Regions from separate parts of the Ectopseudomonas hydrolytica genome, predicted to be linked through region 2. Evidence: predicted binding sites of a transcription regulator. Region 2 holds the regulator's gene; each other region holds the start of a gene.

What was found. The regulator LexA, encoded in region 2, represses DNA repair genes until DNA is damaged. The targets are predictions, from matches to a motif close to CTGTNTNNNNANACAG.
Region 1: recN (DNA repair protein RecN) is a predicted target of LexA. The motif match lies at 1,945-1,960, and genes of this name have one in related genera.
Region 3: imuA (translesion DNA synthesis-associated protein ImuA) is a predicted target of LexA. The motif match lies at 7,089-7,104, and genes of this name have one in related genera.

What each region holds. Positions count from the first base shown of each region.
Region 1 covers NZ_CP099397.1:4,300,373-4,310,544, reverse strand. Annotated here, with positions in the region: gene fur (ferric iron uptake transcriptional regulator) at 1-141, shown strand, start outside; gene recN (DNA repair protein RecN) at 245-1,921, opposite strand; gene grpE (nucleotide exchange factor GrpE) at 2,079-2,648, shown strand; gene dnaK (molecular chaperone DnaK) at 2,748-4,661, shown strand; gene dnaJ (molecular chaperone DnaJ) at 4,797-5,924, shown strand; gene dapB (4-hydroxy-tetrahydrodipicolinate reductase) at 5,972-6,775, shown strand; gene carA (glutamine-hydrolyzing carbamoyl-phosphate synthase small subunit) at 6,964-8,112, shown strand; gene carB (carbamoyl-phosphate synthase large subunit) at 8,149-10,172, shown strand, end outside.
Region 2 covers NZ_CP099397.1:3,526,474-3,536,645, reverse strand. Annotated here, with positions in the region: gene topA (type I DNA topoisomerase) at 1-1,149, shown strand, start outside; gene L1F06_RS16490 (DUF6586 family protein) at 1,307-1,825, shown strand; gene L1F06_RS16485 (hypothetical protein) at 1,906-2,142, shown strand; gene sulA (SOS-induced cell division inhibitor SulA) at 2,208-2,678, opposite strand; gene lexA (transcriptional repressor LexA) at 2,688-3,302, opposite strand; gene L1F06_RS16470 (TetR/AcrR family transcriptional regulator) at 3,531-4,238, shown strand; gene L1F06_RS16465 (L,D-transpeptidase) at 4,286-4,810, shown strand; gene nagZ (beta-N-acetylhexosaminidase) at 4,833-5,831, shown strand; gene L1F06_RS16455 (S-methyl-5'-thioinosine phosphorylase) at 5,842-6,579, shown strand; gene L1F06_RS16450 (peptidoglycan binding protein CsiV) at 6,632-7,153, opposite strand; gene mfd (transcription-repair coupling factor) at 7,165-10,172, opposite strand, start outside.
Region 3 covers NZ_CP099397.1:2,866,574-2,876,745, forward strand. Annotated here, with positions in the region: gene L1F06_RS13275 (Fe2+-dependent dioxygenase) at 73-753, shown strand; gene L1F06_RS13280 (MFS transporter) at 951-2,081, shown strand; gene L1F06_RS13285 (hypothetical protein) at 2,072-2,428, opposite strand; gene L1F06_RS13290 (TonB-dependent receptor domain-containing protein) at 2,701-3,726, opposite strand; gene L1F06_RS13295 (TonB-dependent receptor plug domain-containing protein) at 4,496-4,981, opposite strand; gene L1F06_RS13300 (HU family DNA-binding protein) at 5,395-5,667, shown strand; gene L1F06_RS13305 (helix-turn-helix domain-containing protein) at 5,842-6,186, opposite strand; gene L1F06_RS13310 (LysR family substrate-binding domain-containing protein) at 6,292-6,933, shown strand; gene imuA (translesion DNA synthesis-associated protein ImuA) at 7,125-7,742, shown strand; gene L1F06_RS13320 (Y-family DNA polymerase) at 7,750-9,165, shown strand; gene L1F06_RS13325 (error-prone DNA polymerase) at 9,162-10,172, shown strand, end outside.

The DNA.
Region 1 (10,172 bases), 770 kb from region 2:
CACATGGTCTGTGTCGATTCCGGCGAAGTGATCGAGTTCTTCGACGCCGAGATCGAGAAGCGCCAGAAGGAAATCGTCAAGGAGCACGGTTTCGAGCTGGTCGATCACAACCTGGTGCTGTACGTGCGCAAGAAGAGCTGATGCTTCTGCGGCAATGAGAAAGGCGACCCTAGGGTCGCCTTTTTTGCTTTGGCCTCGCCCGGCTGCAAGCCGGGGCTTGCGGATTGCGGCCGGCTGCGTCGTTTCAGGCCGCCTGGGCGTTGGTGACCATCTTGCGGGCATGCGCCAGGGATTCTTCGGTCAGGTCGACGCCGCCGAGCATGCGTGCGATCTCCTCGACGCGGCCGGTCTCATCCAGCTTGCTCACGGCAGTGGAAGTGGCGTCGACGCCGCGGCGCTTGTGCACGAACAGATGCTGATGGCCCTGCGCGGCGACCTGCGGCAGGTGGGTGACGCACAGCACTTGGCCGCGTTCGCCCAGGCGGCGCAGCAGCTGGCCGACCACTTCGGCGGTGGGGCCGCCAATGCCGACGTCCACCTCGTCGAATACCAGGGTCGGCACGCGCGAGGTCTGCGCGGTGATCACCTGAATCGCCAGGCTGATGCGTGACAGCTCGCCACCCGAGGCGACCTTGGCCAGGCCGCGCAGCGGCTGACCGGGGTTGGCGCTGACCAGGAACTCCACGGCCTCCAGGCCATTGGCATGCGGCTCTTCGCTGTTGATTGCCTGCAGCTGGATGCTGAAACGCCCGCCCGGCATGCCCAGCGCCTGCATTTCCTGCTCCACGGCGGCGGCCAGGCGCTCGGCGGCACTGCTGCGCAGGGCGCTGAGCTCGGCGGCCTTTTCCTGATAATGACGTTCATAGGCGGCCAGTTCTTCGCTCAGGCGTTCGCCGGCCTGGTCGTCGGCGTTGAGGTTTTCCAGCTCCTCGAACAGCTGCTGCTGCAGGGCGGCCAGTTCGCCGGGCTGGATGCGGTGCTTGCGCGCCAGGGTGTAGATGCTGTCCAGGCGTTCTTCGAGAAATTGCTGGCGCTGCGGGTCCGCATCGAAGTGATCGACGAAGCGGTTCAGTTCGCCCACGGCTTCCTCGACCTGGATCTGTGCGCTGGCCAGCAGGTTGCTCGCTTCCGCCAGCGCGCCGCCCTGGCCGCCGAAAGCGCCGAGGCGGTTGAGGCTGGCGGTGAGTGCCGACAGCACGTTGCCGGCATCGCTCTCGCTGCACAGCTCCAGCACCTGGCGGCAGGCGCCGAGTAGTGCCTCGGCATTGCTCAGGGCCTTGTGCTCCTGTTCCAGCTGTTCCAGTTCGTTTTCGCCGAGAGCAAGGTTCTCCAGTTCTTCGAGCTGGTAGCTGAGCAACTGATGACGGGCGCGCTGCTCGTCGCCCTGGCTCGAGATGCGCTCCAGCTCGTTGCGCGTCTGTTTCCAGCGCTGTGCGGCCAGCTGCACCTGGCGCGCCAGTTCCTGGCTGCCGGCGTACTCGTCGAGCAGGCGGCGGTGGGTGTCGGTCTTGAGCAGCGATTGGTGTTCGTGCTGGCTGTGGATATCGATGATCAGCTCGCCGAGGGCCTTGAGGTCGGCCTGCGGGCAGGGGCTGCCATTGATATAGCCGCGCGAGCGGCCTTCGGCGGTGATCACCCGGCGCAGGATGCACGGGCCGTCGCTGTCCAGGTCGCGCTCGGCGAGCCAGGCACGCGCTTCGGGGATGTCCGCCAGGTCGAAGCTGGCGAGAATGTCCGCCTTGTCTGCACCGGGGCGTACCACGCCGCTGTCGGCGCGATCGCCCAGGCACAGACCGAGGGCGTCGAGCATGATCGACTTGCCCGCGCCGGTCTCGCCGCTGATGGCGCTCATGCCGCCGTCCAGTTCGAGGTCGAGGTGGTCGACGATGGCGTAGTTGTGAATGGACAGGTGCACCAGCATGGCGAACGCTCCCGAATTGATGTCTGGTTATTTATACAGTGTTTTTTCTTTTCCTGGCAATCCTCGCTATCGCCCCTTGAAAGCTGTGGAATTGGCTCCATATAGGCGGCAGGTGCGCGGGCTTGACTCGCGCCGATTCAATCGAGAGGAGGAAGGCATGGCTGACGAACAGAACCTGGATACGCAGAACCCCGAAGCGCAGGCGGCCGAGAATGCCGCGCCGAGCGACGACCTGGCGGCTCGCGTGCAGGCCCTGGAAGAGCAGCTGGCTGCGGCGCAGGATCAGTCGCTGCGCATGGCGGCCGAGCTGCAGAACGTACGTCGTCGCGCCGAGCAGGATGTGGAGAAGGCGCACAAGTTCGCACTGGAGAAGTTCGCCAACGATCTGCTGCCGGTCGTCGATAGCCTGGAGCGCGGCCTGGAGCTGTCGAGCCCGGACGACGAGGCGATCAAGGGCGTGCGCGAGGGCATGCAACTGACCCTCAAGCTGTTCATCGACACCCTGGCGCGTCATCAGCTCGAGGCGGTCGAGCCGCATGGCGAGCCGTTCAACCCGGAGCACCATCAGGCCATGGCGATGGAAGAAAGCACCCACGTCGAGCCGAACTCGGTGCTCAAGGTGTTCCAGAAGGGTTATCTGCTCAACGGTCGTCTGCTGCGCCCGGCCATGGTCGTGGTCAGCAAGGCGCCGACCACGCCGCCGCCGTCCATCGACGAGCAGGCTTGAAATTTTCGGGGGCGACCCCATTTTTCAGTCAAGCGTTTTAGTGCTGCCGGCGCCTGAGAAACGAGGCGCCGGAAAAATCAAAGTTTCGGGAGAATTTTCATGGGCAAAATCATCGGTATCGACCTGGGGACCACCAACTCCTGCGTCTCCATTCTGGAAAACGGCAACGTCAAGGTGCTGGAGAACGCCGAAGGCGCTCGCACCACGCCGTCCATCATCGCTTACGCCAACGATGGCGAAATCCTGGTTGGTCAGTCGGCCAAGCGTCAGGCCGTCACCAACCCGCACAACACCCTGTACGCGGTTAAGCGTCTGATCGGTCGTCGTTTCGACGAAGACGTCGTGCAGAAAGACATCCAGATGGTGCCGTACAAGATCGTCAAGGCGGACAACAACGACGCCTGGGTCGAAGTGAACGGCCAGAAGATGGCGCCACCGCAGATCAGCGCCGAAGTGCTGAAGAAGATGAAGAAGACCGCCGAGGACTACCTGGGCGAGCCGGTGACCGAAGCGGTGATCACCGTGCCGGCCTACTTCAACGACAGCCAGCGTCAGGCCACCAAGGATGCCGGTCGCATCGCCGGTCTCGACGTCAAGCGCATCATCAACGAGCCGACCGCGGCGGCGCTGGCCTATGGCATGGACAAGGCCAAGGGCGACCACACCGTGATCGTCTACGACCTGGGTGGCGGTACCTTCGACGTGTCGGTGATCGAGATCGCCGAAGTCGACGGCGAGCACCAGTTCGAAGTGCTGGCCACCAACGGTGACACCTTCCTCGGTGGTGAAGACTTCGACATTCGCCTGATCGATTACCTCGTCGACGAATTCAAGAAAGAAACCGGCATGAACCTCAAGGGCGACCCGCTGGCCATGCAGCGCCTGAAGGAAGCTGCCGAGAAGGCCAAGATCGAGCTATCCTCGAGCCAGCAGACCGACGTCAACCTGCCGTACATCACTGCAGACGCCACCGGTCCGAAGCACCTGAACGTGAAGATCTCCCGTTCCAAGCTCGAGTCGCTGGTCGAGGACCTGGTGCAGCGCACCATCGAGCCGTGCCGTATCGCGCTGAAGGACGCCGGTATCGACGTCAGCAAGATCGACGACGTGATCCTGGTCGGCGGCCAGACCCGTATGCCGCTGGTGCAGAAGACCGTTGCCGAGTTCTTTGGCAAGGAGCCGCGCAAGGACGTCAACCCGGACGAAGCCGTGGCCATGGGCGCTGCCATTCAGGGCGCGGTACTGGCTGGTGACGTCAAGGACGTGCTGCTGCTGGACGTCTCCCCGCTGACCCTGGGTATCGAAACCATGGGCGGCGTGATGACCGCACTGATCGAAAAGAACACCACCATCCCGACCAAGAAGTCGCAGGTGTTCTCCACTGCCGACGACAACCAGAGCGCCGTGACCATTCACGTGCTGCAGGGCGAGCGTAAGCAGGCTGCGCAGAACAAGTCCCTCGGCAAGTTCGACCTGGCCGAGATTCCGCCGGCTCCGCGTGGCGTGCCGCAGATCGAGGTGACCTTCGATATCGACGCCAACGGCATCCTGCACGTGTCCGCCAAGGACAAGGCCACCGGCAAGCAGCAGTCCATCGTGATCAAGGCCAACTCCGGTCTGTCCGAGGAAGAGATCCAGCAGATGGTGCGTGATGCCGAGGCCAACGCCGAGGAAGACCGCAAGTTCGAGGAGCTGGCCACCGCGCGCAACCAGGGCGATCAGCTGGTGCATGCCACCCGCAAGATGCTCACCGAAGCGGGCGACAAGGCCACTGCCGACGAGAAGGCGGCCATCGAGAAGGCCATCGGCGAGCTGGAAGTGGCCGTGAAGGGGGACGACAAGACCGCCATCGAGGCCAAGATGAACGCACTGTCCGAAGCCACCACGCCGCTGGCGCAGAAGATGTATGCCGAGCAGCCGCAGGGCGCCGCTCAGCCGGGCGCGGAAGAGCCGAAGGACGCTGCCGACGACGTGGTCGACGCTGAGTTCGAAGAGGTCAAGGAGAACAAGTAAGGGACGCGGCCCGGCAAGCGGGCCGCCTCTTCTTTACGCTCCACCGTCGCTCGCGACGGGCAGGATTCGCCGCGCGGGAGCCTTCTCCCGCGTCGGCGTATCTGGAGCTCACGAATCTGAGAGTGCAGCACAACTATGGCAAAACGTGACTATTACGAGGTACTGGGGGTCGAGCGCGGCGCCAGCGAAGCCGAATTGAAGAAGGCTTATCGGCGTTTGGCGATGAAGTACCACCCGGACCGCAACCCGGATGACAAGGGCGCCGAAGAGAAATTCAAGGAGGCCAACGAGGCCTACGAAGTGCTCTCCGACGCCGGCAAGCGTTCGGCCTACGACCAGTACGGCCATGCCGGCGTCGACCCGCAGATGGGCGGCGGCGGTGGCGCCGGTTTCGGCGGTGCCAACTTCTCCGACATCTTCGGCGACGTGTTCAGCGACTTCTTCGGCGGTGGCCGCGGTGGCTCGCGCGGCGGCGCCCAGCGCGGCTCGGATCTGCGCTACACCCTGGAGCTGGACCTGGAAGAAGCGGTGCGCGGCACCACCGTGACCATTCGCGTGCCGACCCTGGTCGGCTGCAAGACCTGCGATGGTACCGGCGCCAAGAAGGGCACCAGCCCGGTCACCTGTACCACCTGTGGTGGTATCGGTCAGGTGCGCATGCAGCAGGGCTTCTTCTCCGTGCAGCAGACCTGCCCGCGCTGCCACGGCAGCGGCAAGATGATCACCGACCCCTGCGGCAGCTGCCACGGTCAGGGGCGCGTGGAAGAGAGCAAGACCCTGTCGGTCAAGGTGCCGCCGGGCGTCGATACCGGTGACCGCATTCGCCTGTCCGGCGAGGGCGAGGCCGGTACGCATGGCGGTCCGGCTGGTGACCTCTACGTGGTGGTCAACGTCCGTGAGCATGCGATCTTCCAGCGTGACGGCAAGCACCTGTACTGCGAAGTGCCGATCAGCTTCGCCGATGCGGCGCTGGGCGGCGAGCTGGAAGTGCCGACCCTCGATGGCCGGGTCAAGCTGAAGATCCCCGAAGGCACCCAGACCGGCAAGCTGTTCCGTCTGCGCGGCAAGGGCGTGGCCCCGGTGCGCGGCGGCGCGGCGGGCGATCTGATGTGCCGGGTCGCGGTGGAAACGCCGGTCAACCTGAACAAGCGTCAGCGCGAGCTGCTCGATGAGTTCCGCAAGTCGCTGCAGGGCGATGACTCCCACTCGCCCAAGGCCAGTGGCTGGTTCGAGGGCGTCAAGCGCTTCTTCGGCGACGTTTAACCCCAAAGCGCCCCGGCAATGCCGGGGCGACGGCTTGGAGCTGATGTATGCAACGTATTGCAGTGATGGGCGCCGCCGGGCGCATGGGCAAGACCCTGATCGAGGCCGTGAGTCAGGCCGAGGGCGCAACGCTCAGCGCGGCCATCGATCGCGCCGACAGCAGCCTGATCGGTGCCGATGCCGGTGAGTTGGTCGGCCTGGGCAAGATCGGCGTGACCCTGGCGGGTGATCTGGCGGCGGTGGTCGATGATTTCGACGTGCTGATCGATTTCACCCACCCGTCGGTAACGCTGAAGAACCTGGAGGTCTGCCGTCAGGCCGGCAAGGCCATGGTGATCGGCACCACCGGCTTTACCGTGGAAGAGAAGCAGCAGCTGAGCGAAGCGGCCAAGCAGATCCCGATCGTCTTCGCCGCCAACTTCAGCGTCGGCGTCAACCTGTGCCTGAAGCTGCTGGATACCGCCGCCCGCGTGCTGGGCGATGACGTGGATATCGAGATAATCGAAGCGCATCACCGGCACAAGGTCGATGCGCCGTCCGGCACGGCGCTGCGCATGGGTGAAGTGGTCGCCGATGCGCTGGGGCGTGATCTGCAGAAGGTCGCCGTGTATGGCCGCGAAGGTCAGACCGGGGCGCGCGAGCGCGAGACCATCGGTTTCGCCACCGTGCGTGCCGGCGACGTGGTAGGGGATCACACCGTGCTGTTCGCCGCCGACGGCGAGCGTGTGGAGATCACCCACAAGGCTTCCAGCCGCATGACCTTTGCCAAGGGCGCGGTGCGTTCGGCGCTGTGGCTGCAGCAGCGTTCGCCTGCCCTGTACGACATGCAGGACGTGCTGGGGCTGCGCTGACGCGAATGTGTGACTGGGCGTCTTATCGGGTGGACCGAAAAAGGGTTTTCCTGTAAGCTTCCTGTTTTAGTGTGTCCACTAAAGTTACGCAGAATGGCTCAAATAAAAAAGCGGGATGACCTTCACACGTCATCCCGCTTTTTTACAACCTGCGTTTGCTTCAAGCCTTGATCGAGACGGAGGTCTTCTTGACTAAGCCAGCCCCCAAACCTGCCATTTTGGCCCTTGCTGACGGCAGCATTTTTCGCGGCGATTCCATCGGGGCCGATGGCCAGACGATCGGAGAGGTGGTGTTCAACACCGCCATGACCGGCTATCAGGAAATCCTTACCGATCCGTCCTATGCCCAGCAGATCGTCACCCTGACTTACCCGCACATCGGCAACACCGGTACCACCCCGGAAGATGCCGAGTCCAATCGCGTCTGGGCTGCTGGCCTGATCATTCGCGACCTGCCGCTGACCTCCAGCAACTGGCGCGACAAGCAACCGCTGGACGAGTACCTGAAAGCGAACGGCACCGTCGCCATCGCCGGTATCGATACCCGCCGCCTGACCCGCATCCTGCGCGAGAAAGGCTCGCAGAACGGCTGCATCCTGGTCGGTGACGACGCCACCGAAGAGAAAGCGCTGGAACTGGCGCGCAGTTTCCCGGGCCTCAAGGGTATGGACCTGGCCAAGGAAGTCACCTGCGACAAGTCTTACGAGTGGCGCTCCAGCGTGTGGAACCTGGAAAGCGACAGCCATCCGGAGATCGCCGCTGCCGACCTGCCGTATCACGTGGTTGCCTATGACTACGGCGTGAAGCTGAACATCCTGCGCATGCTGGTCGCCCGTGGCTGCCGCCTGACCGTGGTACCGGCGCAGACGCCGGCCAGCGAAGTGCTGGCCCTGAATCCCGATGGCGTGTTCCTCTCCAACGGCCCTGGCGACCCCGAGCCGTGCGACTATGCGATCAAGGCGATCAAGGAAATTCTGGAAACCGAGATTCCGGTGTTCGGCATCTGCCTCGGCCACCAGCTGCTGGCCCTGGCCTCCGGCGCCAGGACCCTGAAGATGGGCCACGGCCACCACGGCGCCAACCACCCGGTGCAGGACCTGGATACCGGCGTGGTGATGATCACCAGCCAGAACCACGGTTTCGCCGTGGATGAAGGCAGCCTGCCGAGCAACCTGCGGCCGATCCACAAGTCGCTGTTCGACGGCACCCTGCAGGGTATCGAGCGCACCGACAAGGACGCCTTCAGCTTCCAGGGCCACCCGGAGGCGAGCCCCGGCCCGCACGACGTGGCCCCGCTGTTCGACCGCTTCATCGAAGCCATGGCCAAGCGCCGCTAAGCCCCGCCGACTGACCCAAGGATTCGAGTAACCGCTATGCCAAAACGTACAGACATCAAAAGCATCCTGATCCTCGGCGCCGGCCCCATCGTCATCGGCCAGGCCTGCGAGTTCGACTACTCCGGCGCCCAGGCGTGCAAGGCGCTGAAGGAAGAAGGTTTCCGCGTCATCCTGGTGAACTCCAACCCGGCCACCATCATGACCGACCCGGCCATGGCCGACGCCACCTACATCGAGCCGATCAAGTGGGCCACCGTGGCCAAGATCATCGAGAAGGAGCGTCCGGACGCGCTGCTGCCGACCATGGGCGGCCAGACCGCGCTGAACTGCGCCCTGGACCTGGAGCGCCACGGCGTGCTGGAAAAGTTCGGCGTCGAGATGATCGGTGCCAACGCCGACACCATCGACAAGGCCGAAGACCGCTCGCGCTTCGACAAGGCCATGAAGGACATCGGCCTGGCCTGCCCGCGTTCGGGTATCGCCCACAGCATGGAAGAAGCCTACGGCGTGCTGGAGATGGTGGGCTTCCCCTGCATCATCCGCCCCAGCTTCACCATGGGCGGCACCGGCGGCGGCATCGCCTACAACCGTGAAGAATTCGAAGAAATCTGCGCCCGCGGTCTGGACCTGTCGCCGACCAACGAGCTGCTGATCGACGAATCGCTGATCGGCTGGAAGGAATACGAGATGGAGGTGGTCCGTGACAAGAAGGACAACTGCATCATCGTCTGCTCCATCGAGAACTTCGACCCGATGGGCGTACACACCGGCGACTCCATCACCGTGGCCCCGGCGCAGACCCTGACCGACAAGGAATACCAGATCATGCGCAACGCCTCGCTGGCGGTGCTGCGTGAGATCGGCGTGGAAACCGGCGGCTCCAACGTGCAGTTCGGCATCTGCCCGAACACCGGGCGCATGGTGGTGATCGAGATGAACCCGCGCGTGTCGCGCAGCTCGGCACTGGCCTCCAAGGCCACCGGCTTCCCCATCGCCAAGATCGCCGCCAAGCTGGCGGTCGGCTACACCCTCGACGAGCTGTCCAACGACATCACTGGCGGTCGCACCCCGGCGTCGTTCGAGCCGGCCATCGATTACGTGGTAACCAAGGTCCCGCGCTTCGCCTTCGAGAAATTCCCCAAGGCCGATGCCCGCCTGACCACCCAGATGAAGTCCGTGGGTGAAGTCATGGCCATCGGCCGTACCTTCCAGGAGTCGGTGCAGAAGGCCCTGCGCGGTCTGGAAGTCGGCGTTGCCGGCTTCGATCCGAAGCTCGACCTGAACGACCCGGAAGCCGAGAGCACCCTGCGTCGCGAGCTGACCGTGCCCAGCGCCGACCGTATCTGGTACGTGGCCGATGCCTTCCGCGCCGGCAAGAGCGTTGCCGAAGTGTTCGAGCTGACCCGTATCGACGAGTGGTTCCTGGTGCAGATCGAGGATCTGATCAAGGACGAAGCCACCGTGCAGACCCTCGGCCTGTCCGCCATCGACTACGACCTGATGTTCAAGCTCAAGCGCAAGGGCTTCTCCGATGCGCGTCTGGCCAAGCTGCTGGGCGTTTCCGAGAAGAGCCTGCGTGCCCACCGCCACAAGCTGAAAGTGCTGCCGGTGTACAAGCGCGTGGACACCTGCGCCGCCGAATTCGCCACCGACACCGCCTATATGTACTCGACCTACGAGGAAGAGTGCGAGGCCAACGCGTCGAACCGCGAGAAGATCATGATCCTCGGCGGCGGTCCGAACCGTATCGGCCAGGGCATCGAGTTCGACTACTGCTGTGTACACGCCGCACTGGCCATGCGTGAAGACGGTTTCGAGACCATCATGGTCAACTGCAACCCGGAAACCGTCTCCACCGACTACGACACCTCCGACCGCCTGTACTTCGAGCCGGTGACCCTGGAGGACGTGCTGGAAATCGTCCGCGTCGAGCAGCCCAAAGGCGTGATCGTGCAGTACGGCGGCCAGACCCCGCTGAAGATCTGCCGCGCCCTGGAAGAAGCCGGCGTGCCGATCATCGGCACCAGCCCCGAGGCCATCGACCGCGCCGAAGACCGCGA
Region 2 (10,172 bases):
CTGGTCAAGGAGCTGGAAAAGCGCGGCATCGGCCGCCCGTCCACTTATGCGGCGATCATTTCCACCATTCAGGATCGTGGCTATGTGACGGTGCATAACCGCCGCTTCTACGCCGAGAAGATGGGCGATATCGTCACCGAGCGTCTCGACGAGAGCTTCGCCAACCTGATGGATTACGGCTTCACCGCCACCATGGAAGAGCATCTCGACGACGTGGCCCAGGGCGAGCGCGAGTGGAAGCATCTGCTCGACGAGTTCTACGGCGACTTCAAGAAGAAGCTCGAAGCGGCCGAAGCGGGCGAGGGCGGCATGCGTGCCAACCAGCCGACCCTGACCGATATTCCCTGCCGCGAATGCGGGCGGCCGATGATGATTCGTACCGCTTCCACCGGTGTGTTCCTCGGCTGTTCCGGCTATGCGCTGCCGCCGAAGGAGCGCTGCAAGGCCACCATCAACCTGGTGCCGGGCGACGAGATCGCCGCGGACGACGAGGGTGAGTCCGAGTCCCTGGTGCTGTTGGGCAAGCATCGCTGCCCGATCTGCGCAACCGCCATGGATGCCTACCTGCTGGATGAGAGCCGCAAGCTGCACATCTGCGGCAACAACCCCGATTGCAGTGGCTACGAGATCGAGCAGGGCCAGTACCGCATCAAGGGTTACGAAGGCCCGAGCCTGGAATGCGACAAGTGCGGCAGCGAGATGCAGCTCAAGACCGGTCGCTTCGGCAAGTTCTTCGGTTGCACCAATCCCAGCTGCAAGAACACCCGCAAGCTGCTGAAGAATGGCGAGGCTGCACCACCGAAGATGGACCCGGTGAAGATGCCCGAACTCAAGTGCGAGAAGGTGGACGACACCTATGTGCTGCGTGACGGCGCTTCCGGCCTGTTCCTGGCCGCCAGCGGTTTTCCGAAGAACCGCGAAACTCGTGCGCCGCTGGTGCTGGAGCTGATTCCGCACAAGCACGAGATCGACCCCAAGTACCACTTCCTGCTCGAAGCGCCGCAGAAGGATCCGGACGGTCGTCCGGCGGTAATCCGCTACAGCCGCAAGACCAAGGAGCAGTACGTGCAGTCGGAGGTGGACGGCAAGCCGACTGGCTGGCGCGCCTTCTACGATGGCGGCAAGTGGAAGGTCGAGGACAAGCGCTAGGGGCTGTCCACGTTCTGCTGCGCGTCGGCCGGGTGTCGTCAGCCAGGCTCGGCTCTGTCGCTGGATCATTAAAAGGCCAGGAAAGGCTGACGAGATGCGCGTCTGGCTATAGCCCGACGCGCGTATCATGACCCGATCTGCTGTGGAGGTCGCCGCAATGGCCAAAGAAATCTATACCCGCACCAATCAGAAGATCTTCTTCGCCGGCATTGCCCTGGATAACTGGCGCAAGGCCGAGGCGTCCTCCGCATTCAACGTTCAGGCGCTGGTGCAGGCCGAGCGCGAGGCCGCACTGTTTCACCTGTACGGCGGCCTGCTCGGGTTGTGTCACGAGATCGCCGGCTACTACCGCATGAGCGACGCTGCGCCCTCGCGTGTCGAGGCTTTCGTTCAGCAGGCAGTGCTCGAGGGCGCGCCCAGCCCCGAGCTGGCTGAACTGGTGGAACTGGCGCAGCAGCGCGAAACCTGGCTGGCCGAGTTGCTGGCTGCCTATGCCGAGCTGTTTCAGCCGCCGCGCGAGGAGCGCAAGGCCAAGGTCGACCCATCCATGCCGCTGATCACGGCCGTCAGCGTTGGTGAAGAGCCGGCCGAACTGAGCCTCGATGATGTCGATGCCTGGCGGCAGCAGCTCAAGACCCTGGTGCTGCGTTTCCGCGAAGGTCTCAGCGAGTGCTGATTGCGTTTAACTGGACCAGTGGGCTGGGGATGACTCCGGCTGACTGTTACAATGTCGTGTTTTTGCACAGAGACTGAGCCATGCCTACATCCTTTCTGGAAATCGTCGAACTGCCCGATGGGCGTATTGCCCTGCGCCGCGCAGAGGATGAAGAGGCGCTGGTGACTCTGGACTTCTCTGCCGATGCCAAGGCTTTCCTGCAGGGGCAGCACATCGAGGTGGCCAAGGCCATGCTCAACGTCGGGGTGCAGATGGCCGGTCGAATGGCCGAGGGTGATTTCAGTAGCGAGGAAGAAGGGCCGCGCGTCCTGCACTGAAGTCGCTGCGCTACAACGCAAACGGGGCTCCATTGGAGCCCCGTTTTCATGTGTGAAGATGCATTTCAGCCTAGGCTGATATTCAGGCTTTGTGCGCCGCCGGCACTGGCGGCCTGTGCCAGCCGCTGACGAGTGCTGCGCTCGACCGGATGCAGCCAGCTGATCACGGTATGGCTGCGACCCAGCTTGAGCGCTTCCTCTGCCAGCTGCAGAGCACTTTGCCCTTGTCGCGGGTGCAGTAGCAGGATGCGTTCGCGGTTCAGGCCTGCATCGCGTAGCCAGGCCTGGGTCAGGCTTGCAGGCGGTGCCACCAGGGTCAGCCAGCGCGCATCCTGATTCTGGCTCAGCTCACGCAGAATCGGAGCCAGCAAGTGCAGGCAATGGCCGGCTGCGCCGCGCAGAGCCAGTTCGCTGAATGCCTGATCATCCTCGCTGCGAGAGAAGTCATCGGTAGCCAGTGGCTCGCTCGACGCACGGGCGAGGAAGGCGTCGAAAAGGGGAAGTTGTGGGCGCTCGAACGACTGCTGCACTTGCATGGCGTTTCCTCAGCGGCGAATTACACCGACACTCAAACCTTCGATGACCAGATCCTGCTGCTCCAGATCCACTTCGATCGGGGCGAACTCGGGGTTTTCGGCGATCAGCCAGACTTTGTTGCCCTCGCGCTTGAAGCGCTTGACCGTGACCTCGTCGTCGAGGCGGGCGACCACGATCTGGCCGTTGCGCGCTTCGCGCGTGGTGTGCACGGCCAGCAGGTCGCCGTCGAAGATGCCGATGTCCTTCATGCTCATGCCGCGCACGCGCAGCAGATAGTCGGCTTTGGGGTGAAAGAACGCAGGATTGATCTGGCAGGATTCCTCGACATGCTGCTGGGCGAGAATGGGAGCCCCTGCGGCCACGCGGCCGATGACGGGAAGGCCTTCGTCCTCGTTGGCTGCACCTGGCTCGAAGCCTGGTATGCGAATGCCGCGCGAGGCGCCGGGCGTCATTTCGATGGCCCCTTTGCGCGCCAGAGCCTTGAGGTGCTCCTCCGCCGCGTTGGGTGACTTGAAGCCCAGCTCCTGGGCGATTTCCGCCCGAGTGGGCGGATAGCCGTTGTCTTCCAGGCAGCGTTTGATGAAGGCGAGAATCTCGGCTTGGCGTGGCGTCAGTTTCAGCATGGCTGGGCTCTGTCTTTTTATACAGTGGCTGGGATTATATACAGTAAGCGAGCCTTGGCAACGCCCAATTTGCCGGTGCCTGCCGCCTGGCTTGTAACCTGCTTGCGGCAAAGTACGTCTTCGCTTGTTGTAAGCTGTGACCAGCCGGCCAAAAGACGGCTCGTGCGGCTTGACAATTCGATGGGCTGAAACGTATGTTTCAAACAAGTGTTTGTCAGGTGATAACTCATGGCTCAGTCGGAAACCGTTGAACGCATTCTCGATGCTGCGGAACAGCTGTTCGCGGAAAAAGGCTTCGCCGAAACCTCGTTGCGGCTGATCACCAGCAAGGCCGGCGTCAATCTGGCTGCGGTCAACTATCACTTCGGCTCGAAGAAGGCGCTGATCCAGGCGGTCTTCTCGCGCTTCCTCGGGCCCTTCTGCGCCAGTCTGGAAAAGGAACTCGACCGTCGTCAGGCCAAGGCCGACACGCAGGCCACCCTCGAGGAACTCCTCGAACTGCTGGTCGAGCAGGCGCTGGCGGTCAAGCCGCGTAGCGGCAACGACCTGTCCATCTTCATGCGTCTGCTCGGCCTGGCTTTCAGTCAGAGCCAGGGGCACCTGCGCAAGTATCTGGAAGAGGTGTACGGCAAGGTGTTCCGCCGCTACATGCTCCTCGTGCACGATGCCGCCCCGCGCATTCCGCCGCTGGAACTGTTCTGGCGTGTGCATTTCATGCTCGGCGCCGCGGCGTTCAGCATGTCCGGCATCAAGGCGCTGCGCGCCATGGCCGAGACCGATTTCGGCGTCAACACTTCGATCGAGCAGGTGATGCGCATGATGGTGCCTTTCCTGGCCGCCGGCATGCGCGCCGAAACCGGTGTCAACGATCCCTCGCTGGCGGCCGCGCAGCTCAAACCGCGCAGCAAGTCGCCAAGCGCTCCGGCCAAGGTCTGATCCCTGCGGGTGGGCGTGGCTCGGCCGTTCGGCTAAGCTAGCGGCCCATGTCCGAACTCGATTTGCTGCATATCTCCATTGCCGATCAGGCCCTGTACGGTTTTCGTGCGGGGCGGCTGGTGCTGCGTCTGCCGGTCTCCACCGCACTCAATGGCCCTGGAGAACGCAACGGTTCAGGCTGCACCCCGCGCGGTCTGCATCAGGTGCGCGCCAGGATCGGCGCCGGCCTGCCGCTGGCTGCGGTGCTCAGGGCAAGGCGCTGGACCGGGGAGATCTGGTCACCCCAGCTGCATGAGCAGTTCCCTGGCCGCGACTGGATACTCACCCGCATCCTCTGGCTCAGTGGCCTGGAGCCCGGGCGCAATCGAGGCGCTCAGGTCGACAGTTTTCGCCGCTATATTTACCTGCATGGCACGCCTGATTGCGAACCCATGGGCGTGCCGCTTTCGCATGGCTGCGTGCGCTTGCGCAACGCAGACATGCTGACTCTGTTCGATCGGGTGGCACTGCACTGCCCGGTCAGGATCGACGAGGCGCCCTGTCCGCAGTGGGCAGAGGCGGAACTCCTCTAAGGAATTTTTTGTGACGACACCTATTCAAGGCTCTTTGATGCTGGACATCGCCGGTACCTGGTTGACCGCCGAAGACCGCCAGCTGCTGCGCCAGCCCGAAGTGGGCGGCCTGATCATCTTCGCTCGCAATATCGAATCGCCGCGCCAGGTGCGCGAGCTGTGTCAGAGCATCCGCGCGCTGCGTCCAGACCTGCTGCTGGCGGTGGATCAGGAAGGCGGGCGGGTGCAGCGTCTGCGTCAGGGTTTCCTGCGATTGCCGGCGATGCGCGCCATTGCCGATAACGACAATGCCGAGGAGCTGGCCGAACATTGCGGTTGGCTGATGGCCACCGAGGTAATGGCGGTGGGCCTGGACCTGAGTTTCGCGCCAGTGCTGGATCTCGACCACCAGCGCAGTGCGGTGGTCGGCAGTCGCGCCTTCGAGGGCGATCCGCAGCGCGCCGCCGCGCTGGCGGCGGCCTTCATTCGCGGTATGCATCAGGCGGGCATGGCTGCCACCGGCAAGCATTTTCCCGGTCACGGTTGGGCCGAGGCCGACTCGCACGTGGCCATCCCGCTGGACGGGCGCAGCCTGGATGAGATCCGTGCCTGCGACATGCAGCCGTTCCAGCGTCTGGTCGGTGAGCTGGATGCGGTGATGCCTGCCCATGTCATCTATCCGCAGGTGGATGAGCACCCGGCCGGCTTTTCGCGGCGCTGGCTGCAGGACATCCTGCGCGGCGAACTGGGCTTCGACGGCGTGATCTTCAGCGATGACCTGTCCATGGCCGGTGCCCATGTGGTCGGCGATGCCGGCAAGCGTATCCAGGCCGCACTGACTGCAGGCTGCGATATGGGGCTGGTGTGCAACGACCGCGCTTCGGCCGAGCTGGCGCTCAGTGCCTTGCAGCGTCTGCGCGTGACACCGCCGGTGCGCCTCGAGCGGATGCGTGGCCGCGGTCACGCCACTACCGAATACCGCCAGGCGCCACGCTGGCTTACCGCTGTGGCGGCCCTGAGAGCTGCCCAGTTGCTCGACTGAGGACCTGCCTATGACTGTCTACGCCATTATCGGCGGCACCGGCCTGACCCAGCTGGAAGGGTTGACGATTCACGAAGCGCTGCCGCTGGATACGCCTTACGGGGCGCCCTCCGCCGATATCCTGCGGGGCAGTTACGCCGGGCGCGAGGTGCTGTTTCTCGCCCGCCACGGCCAGCCGCACCGGATTCCGCCGCACCAGGTGAACTACCGCGCCAACCTCTGGGCGCTGAAGCAGGCCGGCGCCAAGGCGATAGTCGCGGTCAACGCGGTCGGTGGTATCCACGCCGCCATGGGTACCGGGCATTTCTGCGTGCCGCACCAGATCATCGACTACACCGCCGGACGTGCGCATACCTTCTATGAGGGTGAGCTGGAGCATGTCACCCATGTCGATTTCAGCCAGCCGTACGACGGGCAGTTGCGCCAGCGACTGGTGGCAGCGCTGCGCGCCGAGAATGCCGCGTTCAGTGATCATGGGGTTTACGGCTGCACCCAGGGGCCGCGGCTGGAAACGGCTGCGGAAATCGCCCGCATGGACCGCGATGGCTGCGATCTGGTGGGTATGACCGGCATGCCGGAGGCTGTGCTAGCGCGCGAGTTGGCGCTGCCTTACGCCTGTCTGGCGCTGGTGGTGAACCCGGCGGCGGGCAAGTCCAGCACGCTGATCACCATGGCCGAGATCGAGCGGGTGCTGGAGCAGGGCATGGGCACGGTCAAGTCGGTGCTGGCACGGGTGCTGGCGGGTTGAGCATTCGACAGTAACGAAAAGGGCCGCTTAGCGGCCCTTTTGCTTTAGCGACTCAGAGGGGGGTGATGCGCACCAGAGCGCCCAGACCGCCGTGGTCCAGATAGGTCAGGCTGTTGTCCTTCAGACGCTGGGTGACCTTCATGTGCTCGCTGCTCTCCAGCAGGCCGTCGGCGCTGAAGCGGTTGATCCACAGTTCCAGATCCAGGTCGGCGAAGCGCTCCTGGATGAAGCTCAGGGTGCCTTCTACCGCGTGGTGGCCGAAGTGCTCTTCACCGCTGCTGACGGCCACGCGACTCGGCGAGTTGCCAATGGTCTGGCTCCACGCCTTGTGCAGCAGCAACTGATAGCCGTTGCCGGGATTGAGCTTGGCGGCCTCCCCATCGAGCGCGGTAGGGCGTTCGTTGCCGGTGATGGGCAATGCCGTGCCTGCCCAGTCGTCCGGTGCCACCTTGGGCGCGACGACCGGCTCGCCTGCCTGGCGGAACACCAGCAGTTCGACCTGATACAGGCGTTCGGCGAAGGCGCTCGGTGTCAGCAGGCAGAGCAGCAGGGCGATCAGGTGCAGTGGGCGCATGTGTGAGTCCTTCAGGTGGTGGGCGCGAGGCGCTCGAACAGGGCTTCCAGGGTGTTGAAGCGTTCTTCCGCGCGCTCCATCGGCACCTGGATCTTGAAGACGGTGGCGCCTTCGAACTTGTAGCGTTTCGGTTGGGCCTGGATCAGCCTGATCAGGGTCAGCGGGTCGACGCAGGTTTCCGCGGCGAACTCGATACGGCCGCCCTGCGGGCCGGCGTCGACCTTGGTGATGCCCAGCTTGTCGGCCTGCAGCTTGAGCAGGGTCAGGCGCATCAGGTGCTTGGTCGGCTCCGGTAGCAGGCCGAAGCGGTCGATCATCTCCACCTGCAGCTCTTTCAGGCCGTCCTCGTCGGTGGCCGAGGCGATGCGCTTGTAGAGGATCAGACGCGCATGCACATCAGGCAGGTAGTCCTCGGGGATCAGCGCCGGCACGCGCAGGTTGATCTCCGGGCCGCCGCCCAGCGGCTGGTCGAGGTTGGGCTGCTCGCCTTTCTGGATGGCCTTCACGGCCCTTTCCAGCATTTCCATGTAGAGGGTGAAGCCGACGGCCTGGATCTGCCCGCTCTGACCATCGCCGAGCAGCTCGCCGGCGCCGCGGATTTCCAGGTCGTGGGTGGCGAGGATAAAGCCGGCGCCGAGGTCCTGCGCGCCGGCGATGGCCTCCAGGCGCTTCTGCGCATCGTCGGTCATGCTCTTGCGTGGTGGCGTGAGCAGGTAGGCGTAGGCCTGGTGGTGGCTGCGACCGACACGGCCGCGCAGCTGGTGCAGCTGGGCCAGGCCGAACTTGTCGGCCCGCTCGATGATGATGGTGTTGGCGCTGGGCACGTCGATGCCGGTTTCGATGATGGTCGAGGCCACCAGCACGTTGAAGCGCTTGTGGTAGAAGTCGCTCATCACCTGTTCCAGCTCGCGCTCGCGCATCTGACCGTGGCCGACGCCGATGCGCGCCTCGGGCACCAGTTCGGCCAGCTCACTGGCACATTTGTCGATGGTCTTCACATCGTTGTGCAGGTAGTACACCTGGCCGCCGCGCAGCAATTCGCGCAGCAGCGCTTCCTTGATGGTCGGCTTGTTCTCCTCCATGACGAAGGTGCGTACCGACAGGCGCCGCGCCGGTGGCGTGGCGATGATCGACAGGTCGCGCATGCCGGCCACGGCCATGTTCAGGGTGCGCGGAATCGGGGTGGCGGTGAGGGTGAGGATGTCGACCTCGCTGCGCAGCGCCTTGAGCTGCTCCTTCTGGCGCACGCCGAAACGGTGCTCCTCGTCGATGATCACCAGGCCGAGATTGTGGAACTTGACGTCGTCCTGCAGCAGCTTGTGGGTGCCGATGACGATGTCCACCTTGCCTTCGGCCAATTGCTGCACAGCGCCTTCGACTTCCTTGGCGCTCTTGAAGCGGCTCATCACCTCGACCTTCACCGGCCAGTCGGCGAAGCGGTCGCGGAAGCTGTTGTAGTGCTGCTGGGCGAGCAGGGTGGTGGGCACCAGCACGGCTACCTGCTTGCCGCTGTGCACGGCGATGAAGGCGGCGCGCATGGCCACCTCGGTCTTGCCGAAGCCGACGTCGCCGCAGACCAGGCGATCCATCGGCTTGCCGGCCAGCATGTCGGCGCGCACGGCGTCGATGGCGGCCTGCTGATCCGGGGTTTCCTCGAAGGGGAAGCCGGCGCTGAAGGTGGCGTAGTCCAGGGCCGGGTCCTGAAAGGCGAAACCCTCGCGGGCGGCGCGGCGGGCGTAGATGTCGAGCAGTTCGGCGGCTACGTCGCGCACCTGTTCGGCGGCCTTGCGCTTGGCTTTCTGCCAGGTTTCCGAACCCAGGCGGTGCAGCGGCGCCAGGGCATCGTCGCTGCCGCTGTAGCGGGCGATCAGGTGCAGGCTGGCCACCGGTACGTAGAGCTTGGCCTCGTCGGCGTACTGCAGGGCAAGGAATTCGGCGGCCTGGCCGTCGAACTCCATGGTCACCAGGCCCAGGTAGCGACCGACGCCGTGATCGATGTGCACCACCGGCGCGCCTTCGCGCAGTTCGGTGAGGTTCTTGATCACGTTGTCGCCAGTGTCGCGACCCTTCTCGCGGCGACGACGCTGCATGACGCGCTGGCCGAACAGCGGGCTTTCGGCGATCAGCGCCAGATCATCGAGCAGCAGGCCCTCGTCCAGCGGCGCGATGCAGATGTTCAGGCGTTCGCCGCTTTCGACGAACGCCGGCCAGCCATCGACTTCCTTGGGCTTGAGCTTGAGACGGGCAAGCAGCTCCAGCAGCACCTCGCGGCGCCCGGCCGACTCGGCGCAGAACAGCACGCGGCCTTGATATTCCTCGATGAAGCGGCGCAGCGCCGCCAGCGGCTCGCCGGCCTTGGCCTGGATCGCCAGGTCGGGCAGGGCGCGTGCCTCGAAGCGGGTCTGGCCGACGCCGGGTTCGATGTCGTCCTGATTGACCACCACGCGCGGCCAGTTCTTCAGGCGGGCGAAGCAGTCTTCCACCGGCAGGAAGATATCGGCCGGCGGCAGCAGTGGGCGCTCGGGGTCGACGCGGCGGTCCTCGTAGCGGTTGCGTGCGTCGGTCCAGAAGTGCTCGGCGGCCTTCTCGATGCCGGGCAGGGAGAACACCTGGGTGTCGCCCGGCAGGTAGTCGAACAGGGTGCCGGTTTCCTCGAAGAACAGCGGCAGGTAGTACTCGATACCGGCCGGGGTGATGCCGCTGGACAGGTCCTGATAGATCGGACAGCGGCGGAAATCCACGTCGAAACGCTCGCGAAAGCGCCCGCGGAAATCGCTGACGGCCTTCTTCTCCAGCGGGAATTCGCGCGCCGGCAGCAGGCGGATCGACTCCACCTTGTCCACCGAGCGCTGGTTTTCCGGGTCGAAGGTGCGCAGGGTTTCGATTTCGTCGTCGAACAGGTCGATGCGGTAGGGCACCTCGCTGCCCATGGGGAACAGGTCGATCAGCGCGCCGCGCACGGCGAACTCGCCGTGCTCGTACACGGTGTCGACGCAGCGGTAGCCGGCGGCCTCCAGGC
Region 3 (10,172 bases), 660 kb from region 2:
TGTGCGTTCCTAACCTATTTAGCTTTCAAATCGCAGCCAATATTTTCGCAAACCACACAGGAGCGCCAGAACATGCTATTGCACATACCCGGTATTTTCTCGCAAGAAGAAGCAAGCAGCATCCGTCAAACACTAGAACAAGCCGATTGGGCAGACGGGAAAGCAACGGCGGGCTATCAATCTGCCCTGGCCAAGCATAACCTGCAGCTGCCACAAGATTCCGAGCTGGCCAACTCCATCAGCAGCCTGATGCTGCCGCGCATCTGGAAAAATCCTCTTTTCTACTCAGCTGCATTGCCTAGCAAGGTTTTCCCGCCGCTCTATAACTGCTACACCGGCGGCGGAAACTTTGGCTACCATATCGATAACGCTATACGCCCTATTCGCAACAGCCCGGAACAAGTAAGAACCGATCTATCTGCAACCGTCTTCTTTAGTGATCCAGCCAGCTATGACGGCGGAGAATTGGTAATCCAGGATACCTATGGTGAGCAGCGCATCAAGTTGGCAGCCGGCGACATGGTGCTGTACCCAGGCACCAGCCTTCACAAGGTTCTTCCGGTTACAAAGGGGGCTCGCATCGCTTCTTTCTTCTGGATACAAAGCATGGTTCGTGAGGACAGCCAACGTACTATGCTGTTCGAGATGGATCAGGCCATCCAGATGCTTACCCTCGATCACCCCGATCATCCTTCACTATTGCGCCTCACTGGCACTTACCACAACCTGCTACGCCGATGGGCAATAACCTGACCGAGCGTTGCCGGTGCAGAGGCCTCCCGAGGTAGAGAGGGGACAGGGCGCGCGCCACTGCTAGACTCCCACGCACGCAGGTTCGAGGCCTCATGATGAGAACCGTTGAGCCCCCCCCTGCCTCGCCAGGTACCGCACCGGCCCCCACTGGCTGGAGAGCGATCCCGAGCGGGATCTGGGCCTTAGGGTTCGTCTCGATGCTAATGGACATTTCCTCCGAAATGATCCACGCGCTGCTACCTATCTACATGGTGACAGTGCTGGGTGCGTCGGTTCTGAGCGTAGGCATCATCGAAGGTATCGCTCAGGCCACCGCCTCGATTGCCAAGGTCTTCTCGGGAGCCCTTAGCGACCGACTGGGCAAGCGCAAACTGCTGACCGCCTTGGGCTACGGCCTGGCGGCCCTCACCAAGCCAATCTTCCCGCTGGCCTCCACGCTGGACTGGTTGGTCGGAGCACGCTTCGTCGACCGCATAGGCAAAGGTATCCGCAGCGCACCACGCGATGCACTGATCGCCGATATCACCCCTGCCCCGCTGCGCGGCGCCGCCTTCGGCCTGCGCCAAGCTCTGGACACCGCCGGCGCCTTCCTCGGGCCGCTTCTGGCCATCGGTCTGATGTGGCTGACAGCCAGCCACTTCCAGACGGTGTTCTGGATCGCGGTCATACCAGCCTTCCTGTCCATTGGCGTGCTGTTGCTGTTCGTTCAGGAGCCTAACCGTCCAGACAGTACTCCCCGGACGAGGACGCCATTAAGCCGCCGAGAGTTGGCACGCTTGAGTAGTACCTACTGGTGGATAATCGGGATTGGCTCCATCTTCACCCTGGCCCGTTTCAGCGAAGCCTTCCTGATCCTGCGCGCGCAATCGATCGGACTGGCACCGATGTGGGCTCCCGCCGTACTGGTGGTCATGGCTCTGGCCTTCTCGTTTTCGGCTTATCCCGCAGGGGCCTTATCCGATCGAGTCAGCCGAGTGACGGTTCTCAGTGTGGGCCTTGCCCTGCTGTTGGCGGCAGATCTGACGCTGGCCTTCGTGCCAGGACTGGAGGGCCTGATAGTCGGCGTCGTGTTGTGGGGACTACACATGGGGTTTACCCAGGGGCTATTCGCTGCCCTGATCGCCGACAACGCACCAGCCGAGCTGCGCGGCACAGCCTTCGGTATGTTCCATCTGCTGACTGGATTGGCCCTGCTTTTGGCCAGCATCGTCGCCGGCGCGCTGTGGGATCTGGTCGGCTACCAAGGCACGTTCCTGACCGGAGCGATTTTCGCAGCAGCGACGCTGCTTGGATTGCTACTCCTGCACCAACGCCTGCATCAAGGTTGACGTACTGCTGGTGGCACAGCGTTGCGCGGCGGACACAAAATATCTGGGGCAAAGCAATATCGACCACGCTCCTGCAATACCAGCAATCCCTTCTGTTTCAGGCGGCTCAGCACTTGGCGCACACTGCGCACGTCCAGTGGCTCGCCGGCTACAGCCAATTTCTGGTGTAAGTCCTTGACGGAGACACCGTCCTTCCCGGCGCTATAGAGCACCGCTGCCACCTTCTGACGCGTCAGGGTGGTACGAAGCCCGGCGGCATGCAAAAGCTCACGCATAAGCCGGGGGTCAGGCTCGACGCTGCTTGCAGTCGGCTCGGGCTCAGGAACCCGCTGAGCTGAAATTAACATGTCAATTTTCCTTGTTGGTATATGCGCCCGGGCATCCCTACCCACCTGCCCCTGCCAAGAAATAAAAGCCTACTAAATAGAGACGTATGAGCGCAGAAAAAATACAGTCAAAACGTGTAGAAAATCATTTCCATAAAGAACGGCGAGCCCTGGAGCAAGGGCTTCGGCCATACCGAGAGAAGTTGTATTTAGGTACAGGACGTACGGCCTGGATGTGGCCATCCAGCAGGAAGGAGCTCTCCCCCTGTTGAACAGGGAGAGAGCGGAGGGGATCAGAAGTTCAGGCGGATACCGAGAGCGTAGCTGCGCGGCGCATTGCCACGCGCACCATCGGCACCACGGTGGGTGATTTCCTGCTCATCGAACAGGTTGTCGACCCGAGCATACACCTCGGTCTCTTCCGACAGCGGATAAGACGCCACCAGATTCACCGTCATCAGGCTGTCGGTCTTGAGGAAGCGGTCATCCACCCCGCTACGCCCGGCCCTGTTGTGGGTGTAGGAACTGTCCGCGTAGTTCAGGGCAGCATAGGCGCGCCAGCCACGATCGGCTTCGACGCCAACCTGCAGCGAACCGATGTGCTTCGGCGTGTACTCGATGACGTCGCCCTTGAGCACCGCACCATTATCGGAAGCGCGAGTGTACTCGCCATCCGTGTAGGTGTAGGCCAAGCGCAGCGGAACGGTGATGCCACCACCACTGTACAGATCGGCGAACATCCCGACCTCAAGGCCATAGACTTCCTTCTCGCCGTCCTGCTGGGAGCCGTCCACCGAGCCGTCCGGGCAGGGGTTGGCGACCATGCAGGGACGAGTGGCGTTCTGGTAATCGGTGAGGAAGGCGATCGCATCCAGGCCGAAGCTACCGTTGCGATAGCGCACACCGCCTTCATAGTTGATGCTTTCCTCGCCCTTGGTACCATCCGCAACGCCGTTGCCGGGCGGAGCAAAACCTTCATGCACACCCGCCAGCAGGGTCCACTGGTCGTTCAGAGCGTAGTTGGCACCGAGGCCCACGGTGGTCTTGCTCAGGCTGTTGGTATTCCGCGCAGCATGCTGGGCCGGGGTCGCGTTGTGAGCAATGTTGGCCTTGGTCTCGATATCTTCGTAGCGGACGATCGGCAGCAGGCTCCACTTGCCGAAGGTGATGCGATCACCGATCCAGGCGGACCAAGCCTCGGCCTCACCCTCTTGCCGCGGCGCCAGTCCGGTGGACTGGTGAACCAGGCTGCCATTGACCTGCTGATAGATGCTGTTGGAACGCCCCTGACCGCGTTCTTGGTGGTGTCCTCGTGCCAACGCACGCCGGTGATGAGCTCATGCTGCAGGGCACCGGTCTCGAACCAGTGTTGCAGTTCCATCTTCACGCCTTTGGCTACGAATGCCTGATCATTATGGCCGTAGCGCACGCCGTTGGCGTGGGTGGTATCGGCCGTACCGTCGAGAATGCCCTGGATGAGGTCGGCACCTGCACCACCATTGTTGACGATGTCGGTGACACCGCCGAGATTGATGCCGTTGATCTGGTTCAGCCGGTTGTAGTAGCGGTAGGTATCGCTCCAGTAACCTGTGGTGGTGAGGAAAGTGTTGTCGCTGAAGCCGAACACATGCTGCACGCTGGCGGCCTTGCGGCCACGATCCATCCGCTCAAGCTCGCTCAAACCATAGCGGCGGTTAGGATCGCGCTTGAAGTCGGCATCGGTCAGGCCCAGGTAGCTGACGTCGGCAGTCTCCACACCGTACTGCAGCTTGACGTCCACATGCTGGTAATAGGCTGCGTCCGGGGCGCTGGTCCAGCGCACCTTGCCCATGTACTCCTCGATATCGTGTCCGGCAGTGTGTTTGGAACGATCGATGTCGTGAAAGCCATCACCCTTGCTCTGGTAGGTTTCCACCAGGAAGCCCCACTGGCCCTCGGTCGCACCGTAGTTGGCATGCAACTTGAGGGTGCCGAAGGAACCGTACTCCGCATTCAGCTTGCCACCAGCGGTTTCGGGAATCGGCGTGGAGATCAGGTTGACCACACCAGAGGTCGTGTGCGGGCCATGCAACAGGATCTCCGGCCCCTTCAGCACCTCGATGCTGTGCATACGACCGACGTTGGGGAAGTAATAGGCCGAGGGTTGGCATAGGGCGACATGGCGGCGGGGATGCCATCTTCCAGCACCGAAATTCGGTCGCTGCGACCAGCAGAGGAGGCGCGGATACTGATGCGCGGGAACACGCCCTGCCCGGTCTCTTCGCGGGTGTAGACCCCTGGAACGCTACGCAGGATGTCGTTGATGTTGGTGGAGGAGAACTTTTCCAGCTCCCGCTCGGTCAACACGTAGGCTGAGCCGGTGGAGCTCTGCGGGTCCTCCGGGTTACCGATCACGCTAACCGTGTCCAGCTGCAGCTGTTTGGTTTGAGAGGGGACGTCGCTTTCGGCGAACGCCGGAGGGGCCATGGCGATCAACAGTGCTGCAGCCAGCGGCGTGAGACGTGCTGCGGGGGCAAGATCAGAAGTGACAGTGCTTCTCATATGCTCTCCTTTGGTCATGATTTTGGTTGGCATTATTATCTTCAAGCGCCGTCATGATGCGTTCACATCTGCGGCGGCGTGGAAGCTAACACGCAGCAATATCAATTAGGAATGATTATCAAAGTGATAGGAAATATCTTTGCAACAATATGTGACGACACCACCGAGCGAGTCAGCTATCCAAGGGAGGTGAGCCGCAAGGAGGCCGATGCAGGAGGCTCTATTTCGGACATCCCAGGCTGAATTCAGGCTTGCCACAGGTCACTGCTCGATGTCGTCCAACCGGAACGGCTCAGGCACTAAAGCGCTTGGGTAGAACGCCCTCGTGTGGAATCACGAAACGACACGAACCAGCTCAGGGAGCTGACTTTCTGGATGATGAGGCACGAGGTGGCCCCGCCAGTAGCTATACTCCCGACCTTTCAGAGCCCTACCAGGAGTACGCCATGAACAAAACCGAGCTGATCGAAGCTATCTCGCGTTCCGCCGACCTGCCGAAAGCCACCGCAGGCCGTGCGCTGGAGGCCATCACCAGCAGTATCACCACCGCCCTGGAGAAAGGTGACGATGTCACGCTGGTGGGCTTCGGCACCTTCTCGGTGAAAGCCCGCGCCGAACGGGAGGGTCGCAACCCCCAGACCGGCGCGACGATAAAGATCGCGGCAGCCAAGCTACCCAGCTTCCGGGCGGGCAAGACCCTGAAGGATGCAGTCAACTAATCACCTGCGACACCCAAGGGCCCAACCGGGCCCTTCCCCCCGGCACCTTCCACCTGAGCGTGGCATTCATCAATACCCACTTCATCATGCGTGGAGGCTAGGCCCTACCGCCCCTCACAGGTTCGCTCATCCGGGTATCGATACGCCCCCATGAGCAAGCCCCCACCTTTCCCTTCAAGAATGAGCACCAGGAGTAAGTGGATTGTCAGGGGCAGAAGCGGAATCAGCCTGCAGCCGTAATTTTTTCAGGTTGCTCTCGGTATCAGCAACAAGCTGGGCAGCACTGCAATTGAGCGCCTCGGCTATCCGCAAGATAACCACCAGAGTCGGCAAGTGCTCGCCGCGTTCGATCTTTCCCATGTGGGAACGCTCGATGTCCGCTAGGTTGGCCAGCATTTCCTGGGCGATCCCCCTTTCCGTACGCAGCGCACGAACAGCCATACCGAATGCCCGTGCTGGCTCAGCTTCGTAGGTTCTTGCGCCCTTGGGTCGGCCAGGCCGAACTGCTCGCTTCTGCATAATCCGCAGAAGCGTCTAGTAGCGCACCAACCTAAACCACGTTTAATTTAACTCATTCTGCTATTATCGTGGAGCGGATGAATCTGCCTGTTCCGGGAGACAGTCGTGCTGAAAAACCATGACCATGCGCCGTTGCACATTGCCGTTTCCCACAATGCACTACTCGCCCCCCTTGGGGCGCTACTGGCAAAGCAACGGGCCGAAGAACCTGAAACCCCTGTCCGTATTATCGAGACAACCAGACAGGATCAGGCAAAGGGCTTGATAGAGGGCCGCTACACACTGGGGTTCTCCACCTCCGTCCTCGATGAAGGCTCCGTTTGCTCTGTGCCACTATGGCGCGACGAACTAGCGGTTGCCGTTCCTCTCCGGTCGCCACTACTGGCCTTTGCAGATATTCCCCTAGAACAAGTCGTCAGGTATCCCCTGATCCTCCTGAGCCTAGGAAGCCATGAAACACCAGGCCGACAGATCGACTCACTGCTGAAAACAGCAAAGACAGCGCCCAACGTTGCAGAGCAAGTGCAGTCCTTTGAGCTCATGATGGCCCTGATTGCCGCTGGCTACGGTATCGGCATCTGTACTAGATCCCACATCAGCGCATTACGCAGGATGGGCATCGTGATGCGACCGCTGGCCGGCAAACCGCATTACGTAACCACCTACCTGATTCAGTCTCATCGACCGCCCCCAGCCGTTGTCGGCCGCCTAATCCAGCGTGCCCATGCAGTCCAGATGCCGTGCTAAGGGGAAAGCATTCTCCAGTTGGAGAGACGCAATCAACTGTGGTCACACACGGAACCCCGTAAGCTGAGCCATCCACAAGGACCTTCCCCCGCTATCCACACCTGGGCGCGGCATTCATCGCCTCGACTTGACCGAAACCTGGGACAGGCCAAATACTGTATTTACATACAGTATTTCGGATTTCCTCTGCTATGACATCTGTGGTCGCCCTTGACCGCCTGCTTGAGGCGCGCCACGTCTGGCGCGGCCAGGCCGTCATCTCGCCATCCGCCACTCAGCCGACCGGGCATACCGAGCTGGACGCTGCCCTTCCCTGCGGCGGCTGGCCGGATTCGGCGCTGAGCGAGCTCCTCGTCGCCGCCACCGGCATCGGCGAACTGCGCTTGCTGTGGCCGACGCTGGCACGCCTAACCACCGCCGGCGAGCGGGTGGTGCTGGTCGCTCCTCCCCATCTTCCCTACCCCCAGGCTTGGCTGGCCGCCGGCGTCGATCTGCGCCACCTGGTTATCGTCCAGACAGCGGGTCGCGATGCGCTGTGGGCCACAGAGCAATGCCTACGCTCGGGGAGCTGCGGCGCCGTGCTGTGCTGGCTCAAACAAGCCGACGACCGCGCGTTACGGCGCCTGCAGGTCGCCGCCGAAAGTGGTCAAACCCTCGGTTTCGCCTACCGGCCACTGCGTGAGGCGGTGAATCCCTCGCCTGCCGCGCTGCGCCTGGCCATCGACGGCCAGCCAGCACAACTGCGCGTACTCAAGTGCCGCGGCGGTCTAGCTCCGGCCCATCCGATCACAGCCGGCGCCTGGCAGTAAAGCCGCCATGCTCTGGGCCTGTATCCTGCTACCACAGCTGGCAATGGATGGCGTACTGCGCCACCACGCCAACGCCGACGCCCCCTTGGCGCTGCTCGCCGGACCGCCGCAACGCCGCATGCTGCAAGCGGTCAGCCCCGCGGCGCGCGCACTCGGCCTGAAACCCGGCCAGTCGCTCACCGCCGCCCAGGCGCTGAGTCGCAGCTTCGCCACCGCTGACTACGACGTGGCAGCGATCGAACGGTGGCAACAGTTCCTCGCCGCCTGGGGCTATGGCTTCAGCGCTCAGGTCAGCCTGTACTATCCGCGTTGCCTGCTGCTGGAGGTGCAGTCGAGCCTGCGCCTGTTCGGCCCCTGGTCACAATTCGAGGCACGCCTGCGTGAGGAACTGACCGCGCTGGGCTTCCAGCACCGCATCACTGCCGCCCCTAATCCGGCCGCCGCACGGGTGCTGGCCAACGCCCACGACGGCCTGGCGGTGACCGACACAGGGGAGTTACGCCAGATACTGAACTCGCAGCCGGTGGATCGCCTCGGCCTGCCCCATGAAGTGGCAACATCGTTCTCCCGTATGGGCCTGCGCCACCTGCGACAGGTGCTCGCCCTACCCCGCGACAGCCTGGCGAAGCGCTTTCCCGCCGAGGTGCTGGTTCACCTCGACACGCTGCTCGGTAACCGGCCACTGGCCTTGGACTTCTACCAGCCGCCAGACGTGTTCGACGCGCGGATCGAGCTGAACTACGAGGTCGAGTCGCACCAGGCCCTGCTGTTCCCGCTGCGACGCCTGACCGCCGACCTCGCCGCCTATCTGACCGGACGTGACAGCGGCGTGCAGCGCTTCGCCCTGCACCTGGAACACCGTGACTTGGCCGACAGCGAGGTGCAAGTCGGTCTGCTGGCCGCCGAGCGCGACGCGGCCATGCTCTTCGAGTTGACCCGCGGCCGTCTGGAACAGGTGAAGCTGCCTGCCCCCGTGCAGGCCATACGTCTGGTGGCACTCGAGTTGCCGACCTTCACCCCGGAACGCCGCCAACTGTTCGATGAGCGCCCCCAGCAGTCACTCCCCTGGGAGCAGCTGCGCGAGCGCCTGCGCGCCCGTTTGGGAGACGATGCCGTGCAGGGGCTCGGCGCTCGTGCCGACCACCGCCCCGAACACGCCTGGCAGCTCGGCGAACACCGGCAAGGCGGCCCGCTGCCCGTTACAGGCCCACGACCCGGCTGGCTGTTGGCCGAACCACAACCGCTGCACGAAGCCTCTCTGCGCATTCTCTCGGGACCTGAGCGTATCGAGTCCGGCTGGTGGGATGGCGACGACGTGCGCCGCGATTACTACCTAGTGGAGACCCGCACCGGCCAACGAGGCTGGGCCTTCCGCACCGTCGACGATGAGGGGCCACTGCTGCTGCACGGCTGGTTCGCATGAACAGCTACGCCGAGCTGCGCTGCCTGTCCAACTTCAGCTTTCAGCGTGGCGCCTCCAGCGCCCGCGAGCTGTTCGAGCGCGCCGCACGTCTAGGCTACTGCGCCCTCGCGATCACCGACGAATGCACGCTGGCCGGCATCGTCCGCGCCTGGCAGGCCTCGAAAGACACGGGTGTGCCACTGATCGTCGGCAGCGAGGTGAAGATCGAGGACGGCCCGAAACTGGTTCTGCTGGCCGAGAACCTTGCCGGCTACCAGACATTGTGCCGGCTGATCACCCTGGCCCGACGCCGCGCAGAGAAAGGCTCCTACCACCTGCTGCGCGAGGATCTGGAGGTACCGTCGGATGGCTTGCTGGCGATCTGGCTGCCGGAGGACGATGCCCGGAACGCTCCCTGGCTGCGCGAGCGCTTTCCTGAGCGGCTTTGGCTCGGCATCGAGCTACATCGCGGCCCGGACGATGCCGCGCGGCTGCGCCGGTTGCTTGACCTGGCTGGAGCCCTCGACCTGCCGCCGGTGGCCTGCGGCGACGTGCATATGCACGCTCGTGGCCGGCGTGCCCTGCAGGACTGCATGACCGCTATCCGCCACCACTTGCCGGTGGCTGAGTCCGGCGCGTATCTGTTCCCCAACGGCGAGCGCCATCTGCGCCGACGTGAAGAACTGGCCGAGCTGTATCCACCGGAACTGCTCGCCGAAACGCTGCGCATCGCCGAACGCTGCACCTTCGATCTCGGCCAGCTGCGCTACCACTACCCGCACGAGCTGGTGCCCACCGGCCATGACGCGGCCTCCTGGCTGCGCGCGCTGGTGGAGCAAGGCGCATGCTCACGCTGGCCGAAGGGCATGCCCTCAGAAGTGCGCGCGCTGATTGAGCACGAGCTGACGCTCATCACGGAGCTGGGCTACGAGAGCTACTTCCTCACCGTCCATGACATCGTTCGCTTCGCCCGCGAACAGGGCATCCTCTGCCAAGGGCGCGGGTCGGCGGCAAACTCCACGGTGTGC